Regions from separate parts of the Streptomyces crystallinus genome, predicted to be linked through region 2. Evidence: predicted binding sites of a transcription regulator. Region 2 holds the regulator's gene; each other region holds the start of a gene.
The links. The regulator HrcA, encoded in region 2, represses chaperone genes, less so after heat shock. The targets are predictions, from matches to a motif close to TTNGCACTCNGNNNNNCNGAGTGCNAA.

Region 1 (6,733 bases), on a different contig from region 2:
GCCACAGCGCTCATCCAGAGGGACTGAGGGAACGGCCCGTTGAAGTCCCGGCAACCCTCCTGCCGACCGCGAGGTCACGGTGGGGAAGGTGCCAATTCCGTCTCATGGCGAAATGCGCCATGGGGAAGATGAGGAGAAAGGGCCTCGCCATCATGGCTGTGCAGACCGTTGAGAACGCCACCGACGCCACCACCACGAATGCCGCCGACGCCGTGGACCTCGGTCCCGCCGCCGCGCTTTCCTGCCGGGAATGCGGGGAGCGGTTCGAGCTCGGCCCCGTCTTCGCCTGTGCCCTGTGTTTCGGTCCGCTCGAAGTCGCGTACGACCTTCCCACGGGTGACCCCGAGGCGCTCCGCAAGCGGATCGAAGCGGGCCCGAACAGCATCTGGCGCTATGCGCCCCTGCTGCCTGTTCCGGCCAATGTGGCTGAAAAGCCCAACCTGAATCCGGGATTCACCAAGCTCGTCAAGGCCGACAATCTCGCCCGTGAACTGGGCGTCACCGGCGGCCTGTACGTGAAGGACGACTCCGGCAACCCGACGCACTCCTTCAAGGACCGCGTCGTAGCCATCGCCGTCGAGGCCGCCCGCGCCTTCGGCTTCACCACGCTCTCCTGCTCCTCCACCGGTAACCTCGCGGGCGCCGTCGGCGCGGCCGCCGCCCGGGCGGGGCTGCGCTCCTGCGTCTTCATCCCGCACGACCTGGAGCAGGGCAAGGTCGTCATGGCCGCGGTGTACGGCGGCGAGCTCGTCGGCATCGAGGGCAACTACGACGACGTCAACCGCTTCTGCTCGGAGCTCATCGGCGACCCGCTCGGCGAGGGCTGGGGCTTCGTGAACGTCAATCTGCGCCCGTACTACGGCGAGGGCTCCAAGACGCTGGCGTACGAGATCTGCGAGCAGCTCGGCTGGCGGCTGCCCGACCAGATCGTCATCCCGATCGCCTCCGGCTCCCAGCTCACGAAGATCGACAAGGGGCTGCAGGAGCTGATCAGGCTGGGCCTGGTCGAGGACAAGCCGTACAAGATCTTCGGCGCCCAGGCGGAGGGGTGCTCTCCGGTCTCCACCGCCTTCAAGGCGGGCCACGACGTCGTACGGCCGCAGAAGCCGGACACCATCGCCAAGTCGCTGGCCATCGGCAACCCGGCGGACGGCCCGTACGTCCTGGACATCGCCCGGCGCACCGGCGGCGCGGTGGAGGACGTGAACGACGAGCAGGTCGTCGACGCGATCAAGCTGCTCGCCCGGACCGAGGGCATCTTCGCCGAGACCGCGGGCGGCGTCACGGTCGGCGTCACACAGAAGCTCATCGAGAACGGGCTGCTGGACCCGAGCCTGACTACTGTCGTCCTGAACACGGGCGACGGCCTCAAGACCCTGGACGCGGTGGCGCCGACCACCGGCCCGACCGCGACCATCCGCCCGAGCCTGGACGCGTTCCGCGACGCCGGCCTGGCCGGCTGACCCACCAGCTCCCAGACGGAAGGCAGGAAGCCCATGAGCGTCAACGTCCGCATCCCCACCATCCTCCGCACCTACACCGGCGGCAAGGCCGAGGTCGCGGCCGAGGGGGCCACCCTCGCCGAGGTCATCGCCGACCTGGAGAAGAACCACACCGGGATCGCCGCCCGGGTCCTGGACGACCAGGGCAAGCTGCGCCGCTTCGTCAACGTGTACGTCAACGACGACGACGTCCGCTTCGAGCAGGGTCTTCAGACGGCGACGCCGGACGGCGCCGGGGTCTCGATCATTCCGGCCGTCGCGGGCGGTTGCTGAACCTACGCTGCGTTACCTGAATTGCCCCCTCCGCAAGCTAAGCGGAGGGGGCAATTCAGTGTGGTTGAGCGCGGTACAGTGGGGAAGTCCCCTTCGTTGTCCATGCCACGCGCATATGAGAACGCGACGAACGGGCGTCGAGAAGCAGTCAAAGTGTTCGAGCATATTGCTCCTTAAGTGCGCTTTGCCCGGCCCGACTTGCCCCGGAATGCTGGAATAGGCGGCATTCCGCTCCTGACCCGTGCCCGGAATTCTCGTCCGATTGACCTGTTGCAGAGGGCAGTTGGGCAGATACATTCAGCCGCGGTCGACGCGTTCCGGCGCACACCCTCTCCTGTCGGAGGGTGAGGTCTGACCCGGGTCCGCGAAGTGCGGTCCCGTGCAAGGGCCAGTAATAGGGGAGTTAGGCATGGCTCAGGGCACCGTCAAGTGGTTCAACGCGGAGAAGGGGTACGGCTTCATCGCGGTCGACGGTGGTGCGGATGTTTTCGTCCACTACAGCGCGATCCAGATGGACGGGTACCGCACCCTTGAAGAAGGTCAGCGAGTCGAGTTCGAGATCTCGCAGGGCCAGAAGGGTCCGCAGGCGGACATGGTCAAGCTCGCCGTCTGATCTCGGCGCGATCGGCCACCGACGCACACAGGCCCGTGGGGCCCGCATCCTCTGTAAATGGATGCGGGCCCCACGTGTGTGTTCCGGGCCCGGCGCCCGGCCCCGCCACCGGCGCGCGGGGTGTCCGGGACCCGGCCGGGGCGACGGGGCGGCCTTGCACTCTCCTGGGCCGAGTGCTAATCATTGGGCTTAGCACTCTCCGAGTGAGAGTGACAGAACTTGGATCGGGTCAGTGAGGCCCGCGGACCTCGTGGGGCAAGGAACCACAAGGGTCGCAGGCCGTCCGTCGCGGGCACCGGCGCGGTCCACGAAGAACGCCACCCCTGTCCGGGAGGACCACTTCACATGGCCAAGATCATCGCGTTCGACGAGGAGGCACGGCGCGGTCTCGAGCGCGGGATGAACCAGCTCGCCGACGCCGTAAAGGTCACCCTTGGCCCCAAGGGCCGCAACGTCGTCCTCGAGAAGAAGTGGGGCGCCCCCACGATCACCAACGATGGTGTCTCCATCGCCAAGGAGATCGAGCTCGAGGACCCGTACGAGAAGATCGGCGCCGAGCTGGTCAAGGAAGTCGCCAAGAAGACGGACGACGTCGCCGGTGACGGTACGACCACCGCGACCGTCCTCGCCCAGGCGCTGGTGCGTGAGGGTCTGCGCAACGTGGCCGCCGGTGCCAACCCGATGGCCCTGAAGCGCGGCATCGAGAAGGCCGTCGAGGCCGTCTCCGGTGCGCTCCTGGAGCAGGCCAAGGATGTCGAGACCAAGGAGCAGATCGCTTCGACGGCCTCCATCTCCGCCGCCGACACCCAGATCGGCGAGCTCATCGCCGAGGCGATGGACAAGGTCGGCAAGGAAGGCGTCATCACGGTCGAGGAGTCCCAGACCTTCGGTCTGGAGCTCGAGCTCACCGAGGGCATGCGCTTCGACAAGGGCTACATCTCGGCGTACTTCGCGACCGACATGGAGCGCATGGAAGCCGCGCTCGACGACCCGTACATCCTGATCGTCAACTCGAAGATCGGCTCGGTCAAGGACCTGCTGCCGCTCCTCGAGAAGGTCATGCAGTCGGGCAAGCCGCTCCTGATCATCGCCGAGGACGTCGAGGGCGAGGCCCTGTCGACCCTGGTCGTGAACAAGATCCGCGGCACCTTCAAGTCCGTCGCCGTCAAGGCCCCGGGCTTCGGCGACCGCCGCAAGGCGATGCTGAACGACATCGCCATCCTCACCGGCGGCACGGTCATCTCCGAGGAGGTCGGCCTCAAGCTGGAGAACGCCGGTCTCGACCTGCTCGGCCGCGCCCGCAAGGTCGTCATCACCAAGGACGAGACCACCATCGTCGACGGTGCCGGTGACAGCGAGCAGGTCGCCGGTCGCGTGAACCAGATCCGCGCCGAGATCGAGAACTCGGACTCGGACTACGACCGCGAGAAGCTCCAGGAGCGCCTGGCGAAGCTGGCCGGGGGCGTGGCCGTCATCAAGGCCGGCGCCGCCACCGAGGTGGAGCTCAAGGAGCGCAAGCACCGCATCGAGGACGCCGTGCGCAACGCGAAGGCGGCCGTCGAGGAGGGCATCGTCGCCGGCGGTGGCGTGGCCCTGCTCCAGGCCTCCTCGGTCTTCGAGAAGCTGGACCTGTCGGGTGACGAGGCGACCGGCGCCAACGCCGTGAAGCTCGCCCTGGAGGCCCCGCTCAAGCAGATCGCCGTCAACGGTGGTCTCGAGGGTGGCGTCGTCGTCGAGAAGGTGCGCAACCTGGCCGTCGGCCACGGTCTGAACGCCGCGACCGGCGAGTACGTCGACATGATCGCCGAGGGCATCATCGACCCGGCGAAGGTCACGCGCTCCGCGCTGCAGAACGCTGCGTCGATCGCCGCGCTGTTCCTCACCACCGAGGCCGTCATCGCCGACAAGCCGGAGAAGGCCGCCGCGGCCGCTCCGGGCGGCATGCCGGGCGGTGACATGGACTTCTGATCCTTCTCGAAGGATCGGCGAGCCCGGTTGCGTACGGAGGGCGGCACCCCGCTGGGGGTGCCGCCCTTCGGCGTGCCGGCGGCGGGGCCTACGGCAGCGCCGCCCGCAGCCGGCCCTGGGTCTGCGACAGGCGGCGGTTGGCGGTGGCCGCGTCCACGTCCGCCAGCAGCATCAGGATCGCCGTCTTCACCTCGCCGTCGGCGGCCGTCAGGGCCGTCTCGATCCGGTCGTCGTCCGCCCCGGTGGCCAGCGCGACGATCCGGCGGGAGCGGGCGCGCAGCTTCTCGTTGGAGGCCCGGACGTCGACCATGAGGTTCCCGTACGTCTTGCCGAGCCGGATCATGGTGATCGTCGAGATCATGTTGAGGACGAGCTTCTGGGCGGTGCCGGACTTCAGCCGGGTGGAGCCGGTCAGCAGCTCGGGCCCCACCACCACCTCGATGCCGTGCTCGGCGGCGGCGGCGAGGGCCGAGCCCGCGTTGCAGGCCAGGCCGATCGTCAGCGCCCCGCGCGCCCGGGCGTGCTGCACGGCGCCCACCGCGTACGGGGTGCGGCCGGAGGCGGAGACGCCGACCACCGTGTCGAGCGCGGTCAGCCCGAGCGCGTCCAGGTCGGCGGCGGCCAGCTCCTTGGAGTCCTCGGCGCCCTCGACGGAGCTGGCGAGGGCCTTCGGCCCGCCCGCGATCAGCCCGACGACCTGCGCCGGGTCGGTGTTGAAGGTGGGCGGGCACTCGCTGGCGTCCAGGACGCCGAGCCGCCCGGCGGTGCCCGCGCCCGCGTACACCAGGCGCCCGCCGCGGCCCATCCGCTCGGCGGTGGCGTCGATGGCGGCGGCGATCCGCTCCAGCTGCGCGGCGACGGCCGCCGGGACGCCGGCGTCCTCGCTGTTCATCAGGCGGGCGATCTCGGCGGTCGGCAGCCGGTCGATGTCGGCGAGCTCGGGCCGGAAAGCCTCGGTGGTCAACGCGGCCAGCTGGGCGCGGAGTTCCCCGTACGTGGAAGTCATGACAGCGCTGCTCTTTCCGTACGTGTGCGAGGGCACCCGGGGTCAGCGGGTGCGCGGGCTGCGGCGGTGCGCGAGCGCCTCGTAGGAGGCGGCCAGCGCGGGGGCGGCCGTCTCGTAGGTGCGCTGGGCGACCCCGACGAACAGGCAGTCCACGACGAGGAGTTGACTCGTGCGGGACGACATCGCGGCCGGGCGCAGCTCGCTCTCGCGGGCGGTCGAGGTGGTCAGTATGTGGTCGGCGTACTGGCAGACGGGGCCGTCGGGGCGGCCGGTGATGGCGATGGTGGTGGCGCCCCGGTCGAAGGCGACGCGCAGCGGCTCGATGGCGTCGCCGGTCGAGCCGGAGTGGGTGATGGCGACCGCCGCGTCCCCCGAGCGCAGCTGCACGGCGTTGGTGACGGCGAGGTGCGGGTCGGTGTGGGCGTGCGCGATCAGGCCGATCCTGAGCAGCTTCTGGGCGAGGTCCTGGCCGACGAGCGAGGAGGCGCCCACCCCGTAGACGTCGATGCGGCGGGCCTGGGCGAGGGCGGCGACGGCGGCGCCGAGCTGGCCGGTGTCCAGGGCGGCCGCGGTGTCGGCCAGGGTCTGCTGCTCGTCGTAGGCCAGCTTGGCGACGACGTCCGCGATGGGGTCGTCGACGGCGATGTCGGCGGTGACGGCCGGGGCGCGCCCGGACTGCTGCTGGGCGGCGAGCCCGGCGAGCGCGAGGCGCAGGTCGCGGTAGCCGGGGTAGCCGAGCAGCCGGGCGGTGCGGACCACGGTGGCCTCGCTGGTGCCGGTGAGCTCGGCGAGGCCGGTGACGGTGAGGGCGGCGCAGCCGGCCGGGTCCTGCGCGACGGCCTCGGCGACCCGCTGCATCGAGCGGGTCATGGAGGGCGCGAGGGTGCGCACCTTGGCCGCGAGGGCGGCGGGGGCCGGGGGAGCCGAGGCGCCGGTGAAAATTTCCTTCACGTCATGGGTCACCCCTGAAAGGTATTTTCGTACGGAGGCCGGGTCAACTCCCTGGCCCGGCCCCGGACGGGAGGATGTGGCGGATGGGGTGACAATGGCTGCATGGACGACGTCGACCCCCTGGAGCAGTACCTGCACGCCGCCCGCGCCCTGGTGCTGGCGGACCTGGCCGCGCGCGACGTGGCCCAGGCCGATGTGGTCTCGCTGGTCGAGGACGCGGTGACGCACCGCCGCTGGTGGGTGGAGCAGTGGCCGGACGGGGTGCAGTACGTCGCCGGGCTGGTCGCGCAGGATGTGCAGGACGCGCTCCTGGAGAGGTACGGCCGCTGGCCCATCTGCCCGGTGTGCGACGCCGGGGACCCGCACGCGCTGGACGTGGAGCCCGAGCTCGGCCCCGACCCGCACTGGGTGTGCGGCAAG
Region 2 (6,733 bases):
CGGCCGGTGCGCCCCATCAGCAGCGCGGCCGCCGCCGTGCCCGCCGTGGAGGTGCGCAGCACGCTCGGGCCGAGCAGATACGGCTTGGCGCCCGCCGCCTCGAAAGCCGCCAACTCCTCGGGCGAGACGCCCCCTTCGGGGCCCACCACCAGGACGACCTCCCCCTGGTCGGGCAGGGCGGCGGTGGCCAGCGGCTCGCTCGGGATGTCGCGCCCCTCGTGCAGCACGGCGGCGAAATCAGCCGTGGCCAAAAACGCGACAACCTGCTTGGTCGTCATCGCGTCCCGTACCTCCGGGAACCGCACCCGGCGTGACTGCTTGCCCGACTCGCGGGCCGTGGCGCGCCACTTGGCCAGCGACTTGGCGCCCCGCTCGCCCTTCCACTGGGTGATGCAGCGCGAGGCCTGCCACGGCACCACGGCGTCGACGCCCACCTCGGTCATCGTCTCGACCGCGACCTCGCCCCGGTCGCCCTTGGGCAGCGCCTGGACGACGGTGATGCGCGGCTGCGGCTGCGGCTCCTCCCGCAGCGAGTCGAGCCGGACGACCAGGCGGTCCTTGCCCTCGGTGTCCAGGACCACGCACTCCGCCCAGGTGCCGTGCCCGTCGGTGAGGACGACGTCCTCGCCGGGCGCCAGCCGCTTCACCGAGACGGCGTGCCGGCCCTCGGGTCCGTCCAGGACGTAACGGCCGCCCGGCCCGGACGCGGGGAAGCGGTCGACGACGAAGACCGGGGCGGTCATGACGTACTCCTCATGTGGTTCGGTTTCTCGTTGCGGCCAACGCGGCGCGCGCCGCGTCCAGTTCGCCCGCCAGGACCTCCACCAGCTGCCCGGCGGGCAGTGTGCGGGCCAGCCGGTGCCCCTGCCCCGCCCACAGCGCCATGCCCTGGGCGTCGCCCGCCGCGGCGGCGGCCCGGCGCAGCCCGGCGGTGAGCTGGTGCACCTGGGGGTAGGCGGCCGGGGCGTACGGCCCGTGCTCGCGCATGAACCGGTTGACCAGGCCGCGGGCCGGGCGCCCGGAGAACGCCCGGGTCAACTCGGTGCGGACGAAGAGGGGGTTGGTCAGCGCCTGCTTGTGCAGCGCGTGCGCGCCGGACTCCGGGCAGGCCAGGAACGCCGTGCCGAGCTGCGCCGCGTCCGCGCCGGCCGCGAGCACCGCCGCGATCTGGGCGCCGCGCATCAGCCCGCCGGTCGCGATGAGCGGCAGCCGTACGCTCTCGCGGATCTGGGTGATCAGCGAGAGCAGCCCGATCCCGGAGCCGTCGGCCTGCGGGTCGTCGCGGTGCGTCGACTGGTGCCCGCCGGCCTCTATCCCCTGCACACAGACGGCGTCGGCCCCGGCGGCCTCGGCGGCCAGCGCCTCGTCGGGGGTGGTCACGGTGACGACGGTGTACGTGCCGAGGGCGGCGAACGCGGCGAGCACCTCGGGCTCGGGGCAGCCGAAGGTGAACGAGACGGCCGCGACCGGGTCCTCGCGCAGGATCGCCAGCTTGGCCTCATAGCCGTCGTCGCCGCCGGAGTCGGCGTCGCCGAGCGGGGTCCCGTACCAGGTGGCCTCGCCCGCCAGCTGGTTGCGGTAGACCTCGATGACGGCCGGGTCGGTGTGCGGGGGCTGCGGCATGAACAGGTTGACCCCGAACGGCCGCCCGGTGAGCCCGCGCAGCTGCTTGATCTCCTGGTACATGCCGTCGGCCGTCTTGTACCCGGCGGCCAGGAACCCGAGCCCGCCGGCCTCGCAGACCGCGGCGGCCAGACCGGGGGCGGAGACGCCACCGGCCATCGGAGCCTGCACGATCGGATACCGGCAGAGATCGGTCAAAGCCATGCCCGCATCGTGTCACGGGTGCGGCGTGGGGCCGAATCGCCCACCCCACCGCGGGCTGCGCCCGCGACCCCTCGGCCTGCGGCCGCCCCGGCCCGGTCTTCGTCTGCGGCCCGTGCTGGGTTGCTCGCGCAGTTCCCCGCGCCCCTAGGTAGTCAGGGGCGCGGGGAACTGCGCGCTCAGCCAGCCACTCAGCCGCAGACAAAGGCCGGGCCGAACAACGGTCACCGACCGTTGAACGCGTCCTTCAGGCGGGAGAACAAGCCCTGCTGCCCCGGCTGGAACTGCCCCATCGGGCGCTCCTCGCCGCGCAGCTTGGCCAACTGGCGCAGCAGGTCCTCCTGCTGGGGGTCGAGCTTGGTCGGCGTGGTGACCTCGACGTGGACGATCAGGTCGCCGCGCCCGCCGCCCCGCAGATGCGTCACGCCGCGCCCGTGCAGCGGGATGGACTGGCCCGACTGCGTGCCCGGGCGGATGTCCACCTCCTCCATGCCGTCCAGTGTCTGGAGCGGCACCTTCGTGCCGAGCGACGCCGCCGTCATGGGGATCGTCACCGTGCAGTGCAGATCGTCGCCACGGCGCTGGAAGACGTCGTGGTTGAGCTCGTGGATCTCCACGTACAGGTCGCCGGCGGGGCCGCCGCCGGGGCCGACCTCGCCCTCGCCCGCGAGCTGGATCCGGGTGCCGTTGTCGACACCGGCCGGGATCTTGACCGTGAGCGTGCGGCGCGAGCGGATGCGGCCGTCGCCGGCGCACTCCGGGCACGGGGTGGGCACGACGGTCCCGAAGCCCTGGCACTGGGGGCAGGGCCGGGAGGTCATGACCTGGCCGAGGAAGGACCGGGTGACCTGGGAGACCTCACCGCGGCCGCGGCACATGTCACACGTCTGGGCCGAGGTGCCGGGTGCGGCGCCCTCGCCCGAGCAGGTCGTACAGACGACCGCCGTGTCGACCTGGATCTCCTTGGTCGTACCGAAGGCCGCCTCGTTGAGGTCGATCTCCAGCCGGATCATGGCGTCCTGGCCCCGGCGGGTGCGCGAGCGCGGGCCGCGCTGCGCCGCGTTGCCGAAGAACGCGTCCATGATGTCCGAGAAGTTCCCGAAGCCACCCGCGCCGAAACCGCCCGCGCCACCGCCGCCGGAGGAGGACAGGGGGTCTCCGCCGAGGTCGTAGACCTGCTTCTTCTGCGGGTCCGAGAGGACCTCGTAGGCGGCGTTGATCTCCTTGAAGCGCTCCTGCGTCTTCGGGTCCGGATTCACATCCGGGTGGAGTTCACGCGCGAGGCGCCGGAACGCCTTCTTGATCTCGTCCTGCGATGCGTCGCGGCGTACGCCCAGTACGGCGTAGTAGTCCGTGGCCACTTACGACTCCGCCAGGATCTGTCCGACGTAACGTGCCACTGCGCGTACCGCTCCCATCGTTCCGGGGTAATCCATGCGGGTCGGTCCGACCACGCCGAGTTTGGCGACGGCCTCGCCGCCCGAACCGTAGCCGACCGAGACGACGGACGTGGAGTTCAGCCCTTCATGGGCGTTCTCATGCCCGATTCGTACGGTCATGCCCGATTCCTTGGCCTCGCCGAGCAGCTTGAGGAGCACGACCTGCTCCTCAAGCGCCTCCAGCACCGGCCGAATGGTCAGGGGGAAGTCGTGCCCGAAGCGGGTGAGATTGGCGGTGCCGCCGATCATCAGCCGCTCCTCGGTCTCCTCGACCAGGGTTTCGAGCAGGGTGGAGAGCACCGTCGAAACGGTTCCTCGGTCCTCCGGCTCGAAGGACTCCGGCAGATCCTGCACCAGCTGCGGGACGTCCGCGAAGCGGCGCCCCACCACCCGGCTGTTGAGCCGGGCCCGCAGATCGGCCAGCGAGGTCTCGCCGAACGGCGCCGGGCAGTCGACGAGCCGCTGCTCGACCCGCCCGGTGTCCGTGATGAGCACCAGCATCAGCCGGGCCGGGGCCAGCGACAGCAGCTCCACGTGCCGCACGGTGGACCGTGTCAGCGACGGGTACTGCACGACGGCGACCTGCCGGGTGAGCTGGGCGAGAAGGCGGACCGTGCGCGCCACCACGTCGTCGAGGTCGACGGCGCCGTCCAGGAAGTTCTGGATGGCCCGCCGCTCCGGCGACGACAGCGGCTTGACGCCCGCGAGCCGGTCGACGAAGAGCCGGTAGCCCTTGTCCGTGGGGATGCGCCCGGCGCTGGTGTGCGGCTGGGCGATGAAGCCCTCCTCCTCCAGGACGGCCATGTCGTTGCGCACGGTCGCCGGGGAGACGCCCAGCGCATGCCGCTCGGTCAGGGCCTTGGAGCCCACCGGCTCCTCGGTCCCGACATAGTCCTGGACGATGGCGCGCAGGACCTCGAGTCTGCGTTCGCTGAGCACCGCGCACACCTCCTGCTGTCGTCCCTAGGCACTCTGCCTGGCACTCTGTGCGTTCGAGTGCCAGCAATCCCCCGGCCAGTGTACGGCCGACCGGTACACCCCTAGCAAGGGCGGCCGCCCGTGACGCTCGCGGCGCGCTCGAACGCCGCCCCCGGCCGCCCGGGATAGCGTCACGTCATGGACGTCAGATGGGAAGAGTTCGGCTGGGAGCGCCTCGGCGACGGCGTGGGCCGCCGCCGGCTCCCGGGGTGGGACGCCACGGCCGGTCTGGTCGCGGGCGAGGACGCGGTCCTGCTGTACGACACGGGGTCGACGCTGCGCGAGGGCGCCGAGCTGCGCGCCCAGGCGCAGGCGCTGCTGGGGCGCCGGGTGACGCATGTCGCACTCAGCCATCCGCACTTCGACCATGTGCTCGGCACGGCCGCGTTCTCGGGAGTCGAGGTGTACGGGGCGGTGGGCATCGACCGGGTCCTCGACGGCGACGAACTGCGCGAGGACGCGGTCCAGCAGGGGGTGCCGCCCGCGCGGGCGGCCGAGGCGGCGGACCTGCTGGTGCTCCCGCAGCACTTCGTGAGCGGCGAGTGGACGCTGGAGCTGGGCGGGCGGCAGGTGCTGCTGGCGAACGTGGGCCCCGGCCACAGCGGCCACGACCTGGCGCTGCTGGTGCCCGCCTCGCCCGGCTCGCCCGAGGTGGTCTTCTGCGGCGACCTGGTCGAGGAGTCCGGGGAGCCGCAGGCGGGCCCGGACGCGGTCCGCACCCGCTGGCCCGCCGCCCTGGACCGGCTGCTCGAACTGGGCGGCGAGGACGCGGTGTACGTGCCGGGGCACGGGGCGGTGGTGGACGCGGCGTTCGTCCGGGCGCAGCGGGACCGGCTCGCGGCGCGATTCGGCGTGTCGTAACGCCGTACAGCCATATGGGCACATCACCCGCCCGTATTCTCATCCGAATGCGCAGCTACAGCCCGGACCTGACTCCGCCCTGGAAGAAGGGGACCCCGGCCCCCGAGGTGCCCGCCGAGCTCGACCTGGTCGTCGAGGAGGTGACGACGGGGTTCTGCGGGGCGGTGCTCCGCTGTGAGGCGGGGACGGTGACGCTGGAGGACCGCTTCGGCAAACAGCGGGTGTTCCCGCTGGATCCCCGCGGGTTCCTGCTGGAGGGCAAGGTGGTCACGCTGGTACGCCCGCCGGCGCCCGCGCCCGCGCGCCCGGCGCGTACGGCCTCGGGCTCCGTGGCGGTGCCGGGAGCGCGGGCGCGGGTGGCGCGCGCGGGGCGCATCTACGTGGAGGGGCGCCACGACGCGGAGCTGGTGGAGAAGGTCTGGGGCGACGACCTGCGCATCGAGGGCGTCGTCGTCGAGTACCTCTCCGGCATCGACGACCTCCCCGCGATCGTCGCGGACTTCGCGCCCGGCCCCGACGCGCGCCTGGGCGTCCTGGTCGACCACCTGGTCCCCGGCTCCAAGGAGTCGCGCATCGCGGCGGCGGTCACGGGCGAGCACGTCCTGGTGGCCGGGCACCCCTACATCGACGTGTGGGAGGCGGTGAAGCCGGGCTCCGTGGGGATTGGTTCCTGGCCGGTGGTGCCGCGCGGGACGGACTGGAAGACGGGGGTGTGCCGGGCGTTGGGGTGGCCGGAGAACACGGGGGCTGCGTGGCAGCGGATCCTGTCGGGGGTCCGCTCCTACCGGGACCTGGAGCCGGAGCTGCTGGGCCGGGTGGAGGAACTGATCGACTTCGTGACAGCCCCCACCCCGCCCCTTCCCTGAACCCTCCGGGGGTGGGTGGGGGTGAAGGTGGCCTCCCGGGGGCTACGCCCCCGGACCCCGTTCGCTTCGCGTTCGTCCGCGGCCCGGTGGTGGGCTGGTCGCGCAGTTCCCCGCGCCCCTGAAGGAACGGGGCCTCCGGCCCCTGTTCCCCGCACCTCTCACCGCCGCCCAAGCCGCACCCCCTAGGGGCGCGGGGAACTGCGCGACCAGCCGTCGGCGGCCCGCAGACGAACACGGGCCCGGGGTTTGGGGGCAGAGCCCCCGGCCGCCCGGCAGAGGGCTTTGGGGAAGGGGCGGGGAGGGGACGGGAAAGGTCAGTCCACCAGATCCCGCACCACCCCGTCCGCCAACAACCTCCCCCGCAGCGTCAGCACCGCCCGCCCCGCCCCGTACGGACCCGGCTCAAGGAGCCCGTCCGACAGGGCCCGGCGCGACGCCGCGAGACCCGCCGGACGCAGCAGCGACAGCTCGCAGCCCTCGCGGAGGCGCAGCTCCAGCAGGATCCGCTCCACGCGGCGGTCCCCGGCGGACAGAACCTCACGCCCCGCCCCCGGCGTACCCCCACCCGCCAGCGCCGCCGCATACGCGCCCGGATGCTTCACGTTCCACCACCGCACGCCCCCCACATGGCTGTGCGCCCCGGGACCCGCGCCCCACCAGTCCGCCCCGCGCCAGTACAGCTCGTTGTGGAGGCAGCGCCCCGCCTCCGTGGTGGCCCAGTTGGACACCTCGTACCAGTGGAAGCCCGCCTCCGCCAGCACCGAG
Region 3 (6,733 bases), on a different contig from region 2:
TGCACCGGATGGCGGACCTGGCGCTGGACGAGGTGGAGCGGTTCGCGGCGGGGAAGCCGTTCGCGGACCCGGTCCGGGCGGCCTCCCTGCCCCACTCGGCATAAGACAAAACCACCTAAAATGGACGTGTTCCCATGCGGACCGCAGCCCAGGGAGACGCCATGAAATTCGCACAGATTATCGACTTCAAGACCGATCGGTACGACGACCTGGACCGGCTCATGGACCAGTGGGTCGAACAGACCAAGGGCAAGCGGACCGCCACCCGCGGTCTCATCGGCAAGGACCGATCCGACGGCTCGCACTTCGTCGAGGTCGTCGAATTCGCCTCCTACGACGAGGCCATGGCGAACTCCGACCTCCCGGAGACGAACCGTATCTTCGAGGAGATGGTGGCTCTCTGCGACGGCATGCCCACCTTCACCGACCTCGATGTGGTCCGGGACGAGCAGCTGAACGCCGCGATCGTCCGCCGGTTCTTCCACGAGATCGCCGTGGGCGGCAACCTCGACGCCATCGACGAGGTGTTCGCTGCCGACTACGTCGACCACGACATCATCAAGGACGAGCCGACCGTCTCCGGCGCCGGTGTCATCCGTGAGGACGTGTCCTCCTGGCGGGAGGCGTTCGAGTTCACCTTCTCGCTGGACCGGCAGATCTGCGAGGGCGACGACGTGGTCACGCTGTGGACCTGGACGGGCACCCACAAGGGCGACTTCATGGGCCTCGCCCCCACCGGCAAGGTCTGCACGATGACCGGCACCACCATCTTCCGCTGCAAGGACGGCAGGATCCAGGAAGGCTGGTGGCACGAGGACGCGCTGGGCCTGATGAAGCAGCTCGGCGCGCTGGACTGACCCCGGGCGGGGCGGGCACGGCGAAGGCCCCTGCTCCGCCGGTAGCGGCGGCACAGGGGCCTTCACACGTCGTACGGCATCAGCCGACGCGGGGCGTCAGCGTGTCACCACGTCAGTGGCTGTGGCCGTGACCGTGGCCGTGACCGGCCTCGGCCTCCTCCTCGGCCGGCTTCTCGACGACCAGGGTCTCGGTCGTGAGCAGCAGGGAGGCGATGGAGGCGGCGTTCTCCAGGGCGGAGCGCGTCACCTTGACCGGGTCGATGACGCCGGCCTTGACCAGGTCGCCGTACTCACCGGTGGCGGCGTTGAAGCCGTTGCCCTTGTCCAGCTCCGCCACCTTCGAGGTGATGACGTAGCCCTCGAGGCCGGCGTTCTCGGCGATCCAGCGCAGCGGCTCGACGGCGGCGCGCTTGACGACCGCGACACCCGTGGCCTCGTCGCCGGTCTTGTCGAGGTTGCCCTCCAGGACCTTGACGGCGTGGACGAGCGCGGAGCCACCACCGGAGACGATGCCCTCCTCGACCGCGGCGCGGGTCGCGGAGATGGCGTCCTCCAGACGGTGCTTCTTCTCCTTCAGCTCCACCTCGGTGGCGGCGCCGACCTTGATCACGCAGACGCCGCCGGCGAGCTTGGCGAGGCGCTCCTGGAGCTTCTCGCGGTCCCAGTCGGAGTCCGTGGACTCGATCTCGGCCTTGATCTGCGCGACGCGGCCGGCCACGTCCTCGCTGTTGCCGCCGCCGTCGACGATCGTGGTGTCGTCCTTGGTGACGGTCACGCGGCGGGCGGAGCCCAGCACGTCCAGACCGGCCTGGTCGAGCTTGAGGCCGACCTCCTCGGCGATGACGGTGGCACCGGTGAGGGTGGCCATGTCCTGGAGCATCGCCTTGCGGCGGTCGCCGAAGCCCGGGGCCTTGACGGCCACGGCGTTGAACGTGCCGCGGATCTTGTTGACGACGAGGGTGGAGAGGGCCTCGCCCTCGACGTCCTCGGCGATGATCAGGAGCGGCTTGGAGGCGCCGGCCTGGATGACCTTCTCCAGGAGCGGCAGCAGGTCCTGGATCGAGGAGATCTTGCCCTGGTTGATCAGGATGTACGGGTCGTCGAGGACGGCCTCCATACGCTCCTGGTCGGAGACCATGTACGGCGAGAGGTAGCCCTTGTCGAAGGCCATGCCCTCGGTGAACTCCAGCTCCAGGCCGAAGGTGTTGGACTCCTCGACGGTGATGACACCGTCCTTGCCGACCTTGTCCATCGCCTCGGCGATGAGCTCGCCGACCTGCTGGTCCTGCGCGGAGAGCGCGGCCACGGCGGCGATGTCCGACTTGTCGTCGATCGGACGCGCGGTGGCGAGCAGCTCCTCGGAGACGGCCTTGACGGCCGCGTCGATGCCCTTCTTCAGGGCGGCCGGGGAGGCGCCGGCGGCGACGTTGCGCAGACCCTCGCGGACCAGCGCCTGGGCCAGCACGGTGGCGGTGGTGGTGCCGTCACCCGCGATGTCGTTGGTCTTGGTCGCCACCTCCTTCACCAGCTGGGCGCCCAGGTTCTCGTACGGGTCGTCGAGCTCGACCTCGCGGGCGATGGTGACACCGTCGTTGGTGATGGTGGGGGCGCCGAACTTCTTGTCGATGACGACGTTGCGGCCCTTGGGGCCGATCGTCACCTTCACCGTGTCGGCAAGCTTGTTGACGCCGCGCTCAAGGGCGCGACGGGCGTCCTCGTCGAACTTCAGGATCTTCGCCATGGGAGCGGTTCAGCCCTCTCGGAAAACTCGGGATTACGAAGACTGCGCCCCTCGCCGCCCGGCTGTCAGCGGGGTGGCCAGGGGCGCAGTTGAGAAGCATTCGCTTCGAGATGAACTACTTCTCGATGATCGCGAGCACGTCGCGAGCCGAGAGGACGAGGTACTCCTCGCCGTTGTACTTCACCTCGGTGCCGCCGTACTTGCTGTAGAGCACGACGTCGCCGACGGAGACGTCGAGCTCGACGCGCTTGCCGTCCTCGATCCGGCCCGGACCCACGGCCAGGACGACGCCCTCCTGGGGCTTCTCCTTGGCGGTGTCCGGAATGACCAGGCCGGAGGCCGTGGTCTGCTCGGCGTCGAGCGGCTGGACCACGATGCGGTCCTCGAGCGGCTTGATGGCAACCTTGGAGCTGGCGGTCGTCACGATCCGGTCTCCCCCTTCGGAGATCTCACGGGGTTAACTGTCTGGGTGGCGACCAGGTGGATCCGTCGTCGCGGGTGCCGGACCTGCCCGTCGCTGTGTTGGCACTCTCCAGTGGGGAGTGCCAGAGCCGAGACTAGGACGGCGATTAGCACTCGGTCAAGCGGAGTGCCAAGCCGAGGGCCGTGGCGGCCGAAACCGGAGGGTCCCGTCGAGGGGCCGCACCGGCTCCCCCCTCCGACCTCCCGGCCCGCGCGCTCCGGCCTCCCGGCCCGCGCGCTGCGGCCGCCGGGCCCGCGCCGACGCCGAATTCACCCATCTGGTTCTTCCGCGCCCCTGTGGACTTCCCGACATGGCTTCTTCCGGAGGAACCTCGCCATCCGGACGAAAGGGTGCCTAAGGTCGGGCCGATGAGGACCATACGCGCGGGTGTCGGCGACCGGGCCGGTACGCAGGACGAGGGCCGGGGCCGCGACGACGCGGGCCCCGGGCGGGCGCTCGCCGCCGCCCGCCGCCGGACCGAGGCGCTGCTGCTCGCACTGGTGGTGCTCGTCACCGTGGGCGGCCACGCCTGTGTCTCGGCGGCGCTGACGGGCCAGGTCGCGCGCGCCACCGCCGAGTTCGCGGTGAGCATGACGCTGATCTCGCTGGCCGGGCATCTGACCGTACGCAGGTTCGCCGCGTACGCCGATCCGCTGATCCTGCCGCTGGCCGTCCTCCTGTCCGGGCTCGGCCTGGTGCTGCTCCACCGCCTCGACCCGGCGTACGCGAAGGCGTTCAAGTCGGCGCCCACCGCGTCGGGGCAGCTGGTGTGGACGGTCATCGGACTGACGGGCTGTCTGGTGACGGTGGCGCTGCTGCGCGACCACCGGCGCCTCACGCGCTACATGTACGTCTCGATGGCCGTGGCCCTGGTCCTGCTGATGGCGCCGACTTTCTTCGGGGCGGACACGTACGGCGCCAAGCGGTGGGTCTACCTCGGCCCTTTCTCGCTCCAGCCCGGCGAGTTCGTGAAGATCATCATCACGGTGTTCTTCGCGGGCTATCTGGTGGTCCACCGCGACTCGCTGGCGCTCACCGGCCGCAAGGTCCTGGGCGTCCGGCTGCCGCCCGGCCGCCAGATGGCGCCGCTGGTGGCGATCTGGGTGCTGAGCCTGCTGGTGCTCGTCCTCGAACGCGACCTGGGCACCTCGCTGATCTTCTTCGGGCTCTTCGTGGTGATGCTGTACGTGGCGACGGAGCGCACCAGCTGGGTGGTGTGCGGGGTGCTGATGGCGGCGGCCGGGGCGTACGTCGTCGGCTCGACCGAGCCGCACGTCAAGGGCCGGATCGTGGCCTGGCTGCACCCCTTCGACGTGTTCCTGCCACCGGAGAAACGCCCGCCGGGCCTGGTCTCCGACCAGCTGGCGCAGGGGCTCTTCAGCTTCGGCAGCGGCGGGATGACGGGGACGGGCCTGGGCGCGGGCCACCCCGAGCTGGTCGGCTTCGCGGGCCGCAGCGACTTCATCCTGACCACGGTCGGGGAGGAGCTGGGGATGGCCGGGGTGATGGCGGTGCTCCTGCTGTACGGGCTGCTGATCCAGCGGGGTCTGCGGACGGCCCTGGCGGCCCATGACGCGTTCGGCAAGCTGCTGGCCACGGGGCTGGCGGCGGCGCTGGCGCTTCAGGTGTTCGTGGTGGTGGGCGGGGTGACGGGCCTGATCCCCCTGACCGGCAAGGCGCTCCCGTTCCTGGCCAAGGGGGGATCGTCGCTGGTGGCGAACTGGGTGATGGTGGCACTGCTGATCCGGATCAGCGACGGGGCCTGGCGGCGGCGGGCGGGGTAGCTGCCGCCCGGCCTTTCTCCGCGGGCCGTCTGTGGCTGATCGCGCAGTTCCCCGCGCCCCTGAGCGGCCCGGTTTTTGTCCGCGGGTGCGCTGGGGCTGGTCGCGCCCGAGGTCTTTCAGGGGCGCGGGGAACCGCGCGGGCGACCCAGCACGGTCCGCAGACGAAGGAGGGGTCCCGGGGCGGAGCCCCGACGGGGGTACGGGGGCCGCAGGCCCCGCGCGGGGACGGGGCGGAGGAAACCGCCCCCGGGCCGGAGACCCGCGTCGCCGCCATCCGCCCCAGCCGCTCCAGCGGAGCCACCTGCTGCGCGCACCCCGCCCCCACCAGCCCCACCACCAGCGCACCGGCCGCCAGCAGACCGCTCAGCCGGCCGCCCGGCCGCCGGTGCGCGCGGCTCATACGTAGTCCTCCAGCCTGGCCACCGCGTACCCCTTGTCGGTGATGACCTTCATGACCTGCCGGATCATGTCGGGCATCGTGCCCTTCCAGTCCTCACGGCCCCGGAAGTGCGTCAGCACGATGTCGCCGGGGTGCAGATCGCGGTCCCACTCGCGCCACTCCATGTGGTCGGGGAACGCCTCCGCGGCCCACAGCGGCACCGCCTTGATCCCGCAGGACCGGGCCGCGCGCAGGGTGTCCTCGTTGTAGTTGCCGTACGGCGGGCGGAAGAGCCGGGGCCGCTTGCCCGACCACTTCTGGATCTTGTCCTGCTGGTCGCAGATCTCGTGGCGCTGCTCGTCGTAGGAGAGCGCGGGCATATAGCGGTGGTTGAGGGTGTGGTTGTTGAGCGTGACGCCCAGGCCCTGCATCCGCTTGAAGTACGGGTAGTCGGTGCGGACGAGGTAGTCGCTGAGGAACGCGCTGTAGGGGATGCGCAGCTCCCGCATCATCTTCAGCAGCTCGGGGTCCTTCTCGGCGCCGTCGTCGATGGTGAGGAAGACGATCCGCTGCTTGGTCGGGACGGTGGTGAAGACCGGCGGCAGGGAGTCGCCGCCGTCCGTCTCGAAGCCGGGCCGGTTGGTGATCTCCGGCTTGACGGCGGGCGGGGCGGGCGCGGCCAGCGGCACCTTGGCCAGTCTCCACTTCTTGGCGGCGGCGACCCGGGCGGCCTGCGCCTCCTTGAGCTGGGCGGAGTAGCCGGCCAGGGCGCGGGCGGCGTCGCTGTCGTACGCCTGCGGCCCGGCGGCGGCCTTGCTGCCGCGCCCCCCGGTGCGGGCGTCCTCGGCGGCGCACCCGCAGGCGAGCGCGGCGACGACGAGCCCGGTCAGCAGAACGAGCGGGGCTTTGGCCGGAACGCGTCTATTCTGTTCCTTTTGTCGTACAAGCTGCATGCCGCCGCATCCTGTCAGTGCGGAGCGGCCTCCCCGTGGCGACACCCGTCACCGGACGCGCGCCGTCCCCCACCTGGCCCACAATGGGGCGGGTGAACGACCTCGACACCTTCCGCGCCCTGCTCACCCCCGAGGGCACGGGCCTGCTGGACGCGCTCCGCGACTACGACCCGTCCCAGGAGCTGGCGGTGGCCACCCGGCTGCGCCGGACGTACGCCCCCGAGCTGGTCTCGGCGGCCCTGGCCCAGGCGCGGCTGCGGCAGCGCGCGGTCGCGAAGTTCGGCGCGGACGACGCGTACCGGATGTTCTTCACGCCCAACGGCGTCGAGCAGTCGACGCGCGCCTCGGTGGCCGCCCACCGCGCCCGCGTCTTCACCGCCCAGGGCGTACGGGGCGTGGCCGATCTGTGCTGCGGCATCGGCGGGGACGCGCTGGCGCTGGCCCGGGCGGGCATCCGCGTCCTCGCGGTGGACCGCGACGAGCTGACGGCGGAGGTCGCCCGCGCCAACGCGGCGGCGCTGGGGCTGGCCGGGCTGATCGAGGTGCGGTGCGCGGA

Region 1: the regulator HrcA is predicted to act here: its motif matches at 2,542-2,568, upstream of groL (chaperonin GroEL).
Region 3: the regulator HrcA is predicted to act here: its motif matches at 3,168-3,194, upstream of groES (co-chaperone GroES).

Annotation. Positions count from the first base shown of each region.
Region 1 is NZ_BAAACA010000064.1:117,756-124,488, forward strand. Features, by position in the region: SAM riboswitch class I at 8-135, shown strand; gene thrC (threonine synthase) at 153-1,463, shown strand; gene ABD236_RS33165 (MoaD/ThiS family protein) at 1,497-1,775, shown strand; gene ABD236_RS33170 (cold-shock protein) at 2,185-2,388, shown strand; gene groL (chaperonin GroEL) at 2,734-4,356, shown strand; gene murQ (N-acetylmuramic acid 6-phosphate etherase) at 4,445-5,362, opposite strand; gene ABD236_RS33185 (MurR/RpiR family transcriptional regulator) at 5,405-6,325, opposite strand; gene ABD236_RS33190 (hypothetical protein) at 6,416-6,733, shown strand, end outside.
Region 2 is NZ_BAAACA010000011.1:99,249-105,981, reverse strand. Features, by position in the region: gene ABD236_RS09825 (16S rRNA (uracil(1498)-N(3))-methyltransferase) at 1-743, opposite strand, end outside; gene ABD236_RS09820 (nitronate monooxygenase) at 754-1,827, opposite strand; gene dnaJ (molecular chaperone DnaJ) at 2,049-3,185, opposite strand; gene hrcA (heat-inducible transcriptional repressor HrcA) at 3,186-4,202, opposite strand; gene ABD236_RS09805 (MBL fold metallo-hydrolase) at 4,380-5,102, shown strand; gene ABD236_RS09800 (DUF3097 domain-containing protein) at 5,150-5,968, shown strand; gene hemW (radical SAM family heme chaperone HemW) at 6,283-6,733, opposite strand, start outside.
Region 3 is NZ_BAAACA010000021.1:102,656-109,388, reverse strand. Features, by position in the region: gene ABD236_RS19300 (hydroxyacid dehydrogenase) at 1-104, shown strand, start outside; gene ABD236_RS19295 (ester cyclase) at 162-857, shown strand; gene groL (chaperonin GroEL) at 970-2,598, opposite strand; gene groES (co-chaperone GroES) at 2,714-3,022, opposite strand; gene ABD236_RS19280 (FtsW/RodA/SpoVE family cell cycle protein) at 3,430-4,845, shown strand; gene ABD236_RS19275 (polysaccharide deacetylase family protein) at 5,242-6,177, opposite strand; gene ABD236_RS19270 (class I SAM-dependent methyltransferase) at 6,270-6,733, shown strand, end outside.